2 regions of the Streptosporangium sp. LJ11 genome follow, and region 1 is predicted to be linked to the other one. Evidence: riboswitches for the same ligand, from Rfam matches in the RefSeq annotation. Region 1 holds a riboswitch; the other holds the start of a gene.
What was found. A riboswitch is a leader RNA that binds a small molecule or an ion and turns the genes downstream of it on or off. The one in region 1 is predicted to bind S-adenosylmethionine.

Region 1 (4,204 bases):
CAGGTCGAGGTCCGCCGCGTAGCCGGTGGGCAGGTAGCGCAGCCCCCCGCGCGCGGCCAGATCGGCCAGCGCGCTCTCCTCCCTCGTCGGCGTCACGTCGCCGTGTCCCTGGGCCAGGATCACCGCGTCGGCCTCGATCGTCCGGCCGTCGTCCAGCGTCACCGCCTGCCCGCCGGGGACGTCGGCGAGGTCGACGGCGCGGGCGGCGTGCACGTGCACCCGGACGCCGCGCGGGGCGTTCGCCACCGCCTGCCGGAAGACGTGGGAGAGGTAGCCGTTCTGTGCCGGGCGGGAGGCGAACCTGCCGGGGTCGCCGCCGAGCCACTCGGCCAGCGTGGGTCCGGGGCGGATCGGTCCCTCGCAGCGCACCGACTCGTCGGTGAAGAGCGTCACGTCGGCGGCGGCGGAGTTCATCCAGAGCAGGTCCGGCTGGTCGTGGCGCCAGACGCGCCCGCCGCCCGGCGGGTGGGGGTCGATCACGTGGACGTCCAGCGACGGCCAGCCGAGCAGGTCGGCGGCGTTGGCGCAGATGCGCTCCACCAGGCAGGTGCCCGTCGGCCCGGCGCCGACGACGGCGATCGAGGCGCTCATACGGCGGCTCTGCGGTGCGGCTGGTCCCAGTCGGCGTGCGACGGCTCGACCGGGATCCGCCAGGCGTCGGTCTCGCCCGACGTACGGGCGATGACGGCGAAGTCGGTGTTCTCGCGGAAGGCGGGGTGGGCGTACAGGTCCCTGGCGTAGGCCCACAGGTTGGGGAAGGCGGTCAGCGGGCGCTCGCTGATCCTCGCCGCCGGGTTGTCGCTCAGGTCGAAGCGGAGCAGGGTCGGCCAGAGCCGCACGTCCGCCTCGGTGATCCCCGAGCCGAACAGGAACCTGCGGTCGGCCAGGCGGGCGTCCAGCTCGTCCAGGAAGGCGACCACGGCCCCGCGCGCCTCGGTGTACGCGGTCTCGGTGGTGGTCGCCGCCACGCGGCCCGCCGCCGTGTTGACGATCTCGTAGATCCTCGTGTTGAGCTCGTCGATCTCCGGCCTGAGCTCCTCGGGGTAGAGGTCGGCCTCGGGGTCGCCGCCGAACCGGGTGGCCAGGTCGATCGTGATGTCGGGGAAGTTGTTGCTGACGATGCGGCCGGTCGTCCTGTCCCACAGGACCGGCACCGAGACGTGCCCGTCGAAGCCGGGCTCGGTCACCTCGTACGCCTGCCGAAGGATGGTGAACCCGTTGACCGGGTCGGCCCCGCGCCGCTCGCGGAACGCCCACCCGCGCCCGTCGCGCTCGTCGTCGACGTAGGAGAGCGAGACCGCGTCCTGGAGTCCCTTGAGGGAGCGCACGATGGCCGCGCGCTGCGCGTACGGACAGACGGCCGCGACGTAGAGGTGATAGCGCCCGGGCTCGGCGGGGAAGGCGGATGTGCCGATCCGCCCCTGGAAGGGGTAGCGCGGGCCGGGCCTGCCACCGGGCCGGTAGTGGCCGTGGGTGTCGAGGTCGACGGGGCTCGCGTGGTTCAGTGTGCTGGTCTTCGACATGTGGCGCTCCCGGCATGTCTCGGTGACCCTGGTTGAGGGGGTCCGCGCTTGCGGCACGCCCACCGTGCCGCCAGGTCTCCCCCGGAGGCACCCCGCCGCGGTGCGAGGGTTGCCGGTCAGCCAGCCGGGGCTTCTCACTGACGCTCTTAACCTATTTAGAAGGTAGGAAATACATAGATCTCTGTCAAGGCTTAGTGTCGTGGAATGTCCTATGAGAGCGTGAACGTGGTCTACCGCAAGTACGACGGATCACTGCACTGGCATCACCGCGGCCTGCTGCTCGGCGAGGACGAGCACGGGGTGTGGACGGGCTGCGTGGCCGACTCCAGTGGCCACAAGGGCGACGGTCCCGCGGTCCCCTGGCCGCATCCGTTCGTGATGCTCTTCCCGCGCGACGCCTGGTGGACGGCCGCCTTCAACGCCGCCCCGCACAAGCACGAGATCTACTGCGACGTCTCCACGGTGCCGGAGTGGAGAGACGGCGAGGTCACCATGGTCGACCTGGACCTCGACGTGATCCGGACCCGCCGGAACCTGCTGAAGGGCCGCCCGAGCAGGGTCTTCCTGGACGACGAGGACGAGTTCGAGGAGCACCGGGTCAAGTACGCCTACCCGACCGACGTGGTCGAGAACGCCCGAGCCTCGGCCGCCTGGCTGATGGAGGCCGTCACCTCCCGCACCGCCCCCTTCGGGGACGCGCCGCGCTGGCTCACCCTGGTCGGCTGAACCATGGGCGGGGGTGCCGGGGGTGGCGACCCCCACCGCCCCGGCACCCCCGCGACCTCAGCGGGCGCGGTGGCGGAACATCCTGGCGGAGAGGACCGCCGAGACCAGCAGGAAACCGCCGCACCAGGCCAGCGCCTTCCACGGGTCGCCCCCCACGGGCCGGTCGAGCAGCAGGCCGCGTACGGACTCGATGATCGGCGTGGCCGGCTGGTTCTCCGCGAACCCGTGCAACCACGCGGGCATGGTGTGCACCGGGACGAAGGCGCTGCTCGGGTAGGGCAGGAACATCACCAGGAAGGTGAAGGCGCCCGCGGCCTCCGGCGTCCTGGCCAGCAGGCCGACCAGGGCCGAGACGGCGGACATGGCCAGGACGAACACCACCAGGACGCCCACCGCCGCGGCCCAGCCGGACAGGCCCGCGTCCGCCCGGAAGCCGAGCAGGAACGCGACGGCGAACACGATGGCGAGCGAGGTGAGGTTGCGCACGGTGCTCGCGGCCACGTGCCCGCCCAGGAACGCCCCGCCGCCGACGTCCATCGACCTGAACCTGTCGACGATCCCCCGGCTCATGTCGTGGCTGACGGCGACCGCGGTCAGGGAGGCGCCGTAGGAGGCGCACATGACGAGGATGCCGGGGACGGCGTAGGTGACGTAGTCGGTGCCGGTCTGTATCGCGCCGCCGAACAGGTAGACGAACAGCAGCATGACCAGGACGGGCATCAGGAACGAGGTGAGCAGCGCGTCGAGGTTGCGCAGCGACAGGCGGACGGCACGGCCGGTCATCACCGGCCAGGCGGCGAGTTCAGACACCGGCCCGCTCCCTGTCCGTCAGCGCGAGGAACGCGTCGTCGAGCGTGGCGCCGCGCACGGTGAACCTCTCGACCGCCGAACGCCCCGGGTCCACCTCGTCCAGCAGGGCGCGGATCCCCGTGGCGCTCCCGTCGGTGGCCGCCCCGACGGTCAGCGTGGCGAGATCGGCGTGGAGGGCCCGCGCCCCGAGAAGGCGCGTCACCTCGGCGAACGACCGCGCGTCGGACAGGACGAGGTCCAGCCGCCAGGCGGCGACCCTCGCCTTGAGCTCGTCGGCGGTGCCCTCCGCCACCACCCGCCCGCCGTCGAGCAGCGCGATCCTGTCGGCCAGGCTGTCGGCCTCCTCCAGATACTGGGTGGTCAGGAAGACCGTGGTACCCGTGCCGGTGAGCTGGGTGATCACCTCCCACATCGCCTGCCTGCTCCGCACGTCGAGACCGGTGGTCGGCTCGTCGAGAAAGATCACCGACGGCGCGCCGACCAGCCCCGCGGCCAGGTCCAGCCGTCGCCACATGCCGCCCGAGTACGTGCCGACCCGCCGCCTCCCCGCCTCGACCAGGTCGAACCGCTCCAGCAGCTCGGCCGCCCTGCGGCGGGCCGCCGCGCGCGACAGACCGGACAGGCGGCCCATCATCCGCAGGTTCTCCTCGCCGGTCAGCAGCTCGTCGACCGCCGCGTGCTGGCCGGTCAGGCTGATGGCGCGGCGGACCCGGCGGCGGTCGCGCACGACGTCGAACCCGGCCACCGTGGCCCGCCCCGCGTCCGGCCTGACCAGCGTCGCCAGGGTGCGCACGGTCGTGGTCTTGCCCGCGCCGTTCGAACCGAGCAGCGCGTACACGCTGCCCCTGGCGACGCGCAGGTCGACACCGGTCAGGACGGCGACCCGGCCGTAGGACTTGGTGAGGCCGACGACCTCTATCGCTGGTTCCACTGCCCCTCCTGCGTATGGCGTACGCTCTACTGTTTATGGCATACGCGGTATTGCGTAAGGTATACACTCACGGGAAAGGACGGTCAAGCCCGGGAGCGCGATGGAAGTGCCGGAAAGCGTGGAGATCGCCTGGGGGCTGCGCGAGCGGCCCGGCAAGGGGCCCAAACGCACCCTGAGCCTGGAGCACATCGTGGAGGCGGCCCTGCGCGTGGGC
Region 2 (4,204 bases), on a different contig from region 1:
ACCGGATCGAGTCGACGCCCGCGACGGCATGTGGGCCCACGACTCCGTTCGGCGGGCCCCATCGCCTCGATCCAGGATTGGCACTCTCTATGCGTGAGTGCCAACAATCTATTTAGCACTCTACCCTGCCGAGTGCAAGCCACGATCCGTTGACCTGCGCCGCCCGAGACGGAGACGTCAGCTCCGTGTCATGTGGACGTAGATCTCGCGTCACGTCGATGTGGGCCGCGCGTCATCATCGGCCCGCCGCGCGTTCCGCGCCCCCGCGGGCTTCGCGCGCCCGCGTGCGCCTCCGGGCGTCTCCGCGCGACCGCGCACCACCACCCCGCCTCTCGACCCGTACCCCCGCGCGGCCACGTGCGGCCACGTGTCCCGTACGACGCGAAGACCCGGCTCACCTGAAGGGGGGCGAGCCGGGCCTGGGCGGTGAGGATCCAGCGGACTGCGATACCGCGGGATCCACCGGCTCTTCCCTGCGAATTCACGAAACGGCTACGTCAGACCGCCCGGACGGACTCCGCCTGGGGACCTTTCTGACCCTGGGTGATCTCGAACTCGACCCGCTGGCCCTGCTCGAGGGCCCGGTAGCCGTCCATCATGATCGCGGAGTAATGGACGAACACATCCTTACCACCGTCTACCGCGATGAAGCCGTAGCCCTTGTCCGCGTTGAACCATTTGACGGTGCCCTGCGCCACTTGCGACTCCTCTTACTGGTCTTAAGGACGACGCCCATTCCTCTCGCGAAGTCCTCAATCGCCGGGACGGACTTCGCCACGTCGATCGTTCCGACCATACCTGTGGGAAGCGGTAGGGCAACAGAGTCAAGCACCAAACTACCGCTTTACGAGAGCTTTTAGTACGAGAACAGAGTTTCACTATCACTATTAGTTAGTTAAGGGTTACATCATCCATCTAGTCCACGAATATGAGCTTGCATCATAAAATACGGCACCCGCCCGGCCTGAGCCGGGCGGGTGCCGTGGAGTCGCGGGTGCCCCGAGGGTGGCGCGGGGCGGTCAGCGCCGCCTCAGGGCGGGAGAATCAACCTCCGGCCACCGCCGGGATGATGGAGACCTGGACGCCGGAGGGCGTGGCCGTGTCGAGGTTGTCGACAAAACGGACGTCCTCATCCCCTACATAGACGTTGACAAAACGTCGGATCTTTCCCGATTCATCAAGAATCCGGGCGCCGATCCCCGGGAAGTCCGCGTCGAGCTTCTGAAGAACATCACGCAGGGTCTCACCCTCTCCGTTCACCTCGGCGGCACCATCGGTGTAAGTCCGGAGAATCGTCGGAATCCGCACAGAAACGCTCATAATTCAGTACCTTTCACGATTTCTAGGCGATAGCCGCACGGAATGCGTCAAGAGAAGGCCGAATCACCGCGGTCGGGCGCGCCTCCGCGGCCACCGCGTCGAGGGTCTTGAGGCCGTCTCCGGTGTTGAGCACCACGGTCTCGGCGTCGGGGTCGAGGGTGCCCGAGGCGACCAGCTTGCGCAGCACCCCGACGACGACGCCCCCGGCGGTCTCGGCGAAGATGCCCTCGGTCCTGGCCAGCAGCCGGATCGCGTCGACGATCTCGGCGTCGGTGACGTCCTCGACCGCGCCGCCGGTGCGGCGGGCGATGTCCAGGACGTACGGGCCGTCGGCCGGGTTGCCGATCGCCAGCGACTTGGCGATCGTGTCCGGCTTGACCGGGCGGATCACGTCGTGGCCCGCCTTGTAGGCGGCGGAGACCGGGGAGCACCCCTCGGCCTGGGCCGCGAAGATCTTGTACGGCCTGTCCTCGACCAGGCCGAGCGCGACCAGCTCCTTGAAGCCCTTGTCGATCTTCGTGAGCTGCGAGCCCGACGCGACCGGGATGACGATCTGGTCGGGGATGCGCCAGCCGAGCTGCTCGGCGATCTCGTAGGCCAGGGTCTTGGACCCCTCCGCGTAGTACGGCCGGAGGTTGACGTTGACGAAGCCCCACTGGTCGCCCAGCTCGTCGCCGATGAGCTCGGAGCAGAAGCGGTTCACGTCGTCGTACGTGCCCTCGATGCCGATGAGCCTGCCGCCGTACACGGAGGCCATGACGATCTTGGCCTGCTCCAGGTCGGAGGGGATGAACACGCAGGCGTCCAGCCCGGCCCGCGCGGCGGCGGCGGTCACGGCGCCGGCCAGGTTGCCGGTGGAGGAGCAGGAAAGAGTGTGGAAACCGAAGTTGCGGGCGGCCTCGACGGCGATGGCCACCACGCGGTCCTTGAAGGAGTGCGTGGGGTTGCCGGAGTCGTCCTTCACGTGCAGGGAGCGGATGCCCAGCTCGCGGGCGAGGTTGCCGGCGTTGACGAGCTTGGTCCAGCCGGGCGCCATGTTGGGCTTGGCGGCCACGTCGTCGGGGACGGGCAGCAGCGAGCGGTAGCGCCAGATGTTGGTCGGCCCCTCGGCGATCCGCTCCCGGGTCACACGCCCGAAGTCGTACGCGATCTCAAGGGGCCCGAAACACTCGTTACAGGCGAAGCTGGGGCCGAGGTCGTAGCGGGCACCGCACTCCCGGCAGGACAGGGCGACGGCGGGGCCGAAGCGCCGGTCTCGCGCGTCGCCGGCACGACCGGAGGAGGTGGTGGTGGTGTTGTTCTCAGTGGTTGCGAGCGCCATGAAGCGAGGCCTTTCCCTCATCTTCGTCTGCGGACCACCCTGGTCACAGACCGGAATTGGCACCTGTCCCGGCCGACCTCGTTCAGATCACGAGTCTTGAACCGGGATGGTTGCCGGGGCTTCGCAGGGCCGGTCCCTCCACCCCTCTGGATGAGCAAATATTCAGTTGGAAACCTGACGCGCAGGTCCTCAGCACTCTACCCCGACCCGCCGCCCTCCTGACTCCTTGTCTCACTGTGCGAGACATGGCGTGTTATCCACCGGACGATCGAACCTTGGCCGCCGCTCGCGGGGCACCCGGCACGCGCCCCGGACGGCAGGCGGGGTCCCGCCCCCTTCCCGGTCGTCGCCGCCGGAGGCGACCCGCCGGAGCGGTCACGGCACTCGGATCCCCAGGGTGTAGGAGCCGGAGCCTGCCACGGAGACCACCCGGTAGCGGTAGTAGCCGGGCGTGCCGTTGTAGGAGATTCTCTCGTCGGGACCCGCGCTGCTGGAGGTCGCGACGACCGACCAGCCCGCCCTGTTCCACTTCTGCAGGTACAGGTCGAAGTCGGTGCCGTCGGGGCCGTCCAGGCAGGCGAAGTGGAGGCCCCCGGCGGTCGGCCTGTAGTGGAGACCCTTCGGCTGGTAGGCGGCCCCACCGGCGGCCAGGGTGCCGTTGTGGGTGTTGGGGAAGCCGTTGCAGGTGCCCGTGACCGGCGGCGGCGGATTGCCCGCGGTGGTCCTCAGGGCCAGGCCGTAGGCGGTGAGGATCGGGGCGATCGGCTGGAAGTAGGTGGTGCCGCCCTGGTTGCAGTCGCCGGAGCCGCCGGAGGTGACGCCCTGGGCCTGGTCGACGGAGATGAACGAGCCGCCGGAGTCCCCGGATTCGGCGCAGACGGTGGTGCGGGTCAGCCCGAAGACGTTGCCCTGGGGGTAGGTGATACTGGCGTCGCGCTGCTGGATGAGGCCGCAGTGCCAGTCGGTGGTGGAGCCGGACCGGCAGACCGAGGCTCCCTCGACGGCGACCTGGGCGCCGGCGACGGGCGCGGTGCCGCCCTGGCCGTTGTCCACCGTCGGGGTGGCCGTCCAGTTGTCGTTGACCGAGACCCAGGCGTAGTCGCTGCCGGGGAAGACCGATCCCTCGAAGGTGCCCTGGGCGATGCGGTTGAAGCCGGTGGTGGCGGCGCCGGTCCTGCCGCAGTGACCCGCGGTGACGAAACCCTGCCGGGTGTCCTTGAGCACGGAGAAGCCGATCGAGCAGCGGCTGGTGCCGCCGATGTAGTAGGCGTCGCCGCCCACCAGGTCGTACAGCGGCTGGGGAACCTCGGTGGAGGGCAGCACCACTACCGCCGCTTTGTTCACCTCGGCGCTCTCGATGACGTTCTCGGCCGCCTGGGGTTGCGTGGACAGGACGACCACCTTGTTCCTCTTCACGTCGACGTAGCGCGCGCTCGACACGAGCGGCTGCGGCGGCAGGGTCTCGTCGAGCTCACGCTTGATCATGGTGAGCTCCGCCAGTGACCTGGTGACGATCTCGGCCTGGACTCCCGAGTCGAGGATCGTGGGGATGTCGGCGGCACT

Region 2: linked by a shared signal. The riboswitch ahead of thrC (threonine synthase) and the one ahead of ACTOQ3_RS16455 (glutathione S-transferase C-terminal domain-containing protein) in region 1 are both predicted to bind S-adenosylmethionine.

Annotation. Positions count from the first base shown of each region.
Region 1 covers NZ_JBPXMB010000010.1:33,031-37,234, reverse strand. The annotation lists gene ACTOQ3_RS16460 (FAD/NAD(P)-binding protein) at 1-591, opposite strand, end outside; gene ACTOQ3_RS16455 (glutathione S-transferase C-terminal domain-containing protein) at 588-1,523, opposite strand; SAM riboswitch class IV at 1,563-1,675, opposite strand; gene ACTOQ3_RS16450 (DUF402 domain-containing protein) at 1,728-2,249, shown strand; gene ACTOQ3_RS16445 (ABC transporter permease) at 2,307-3,059, opposite strand; gene ACTOQ3_RS16440 (ATP-binding cassette domain-containing protein) at 3,052-3,990, opposite strand; gene ACTOQ3_RS16435 (TetR/AcrR family transcriptional regulator) at 4,091-4,204, shown strand, end outside.
Region 2 covers NZ_JBPXMB010000054.1:27,613-31,816, reverse strand. The annotation lists gene ACTOQ3_RS42560 (cold-shock protein) at 498-698, opposite strand; gene ACTOQ3_RS42555 (MoaD/ThiS family protein) at 1,045-1,320, opposite strand; gene thrC (threonine synthase) at 1,343-2,641, opposite strand; SAM riboswitch class I at 2,656-2,798, opposite strand; gene ACTOQ3_RS42545 (S1 family peptidase) at 3,017-4,204, opposite strand, start outside.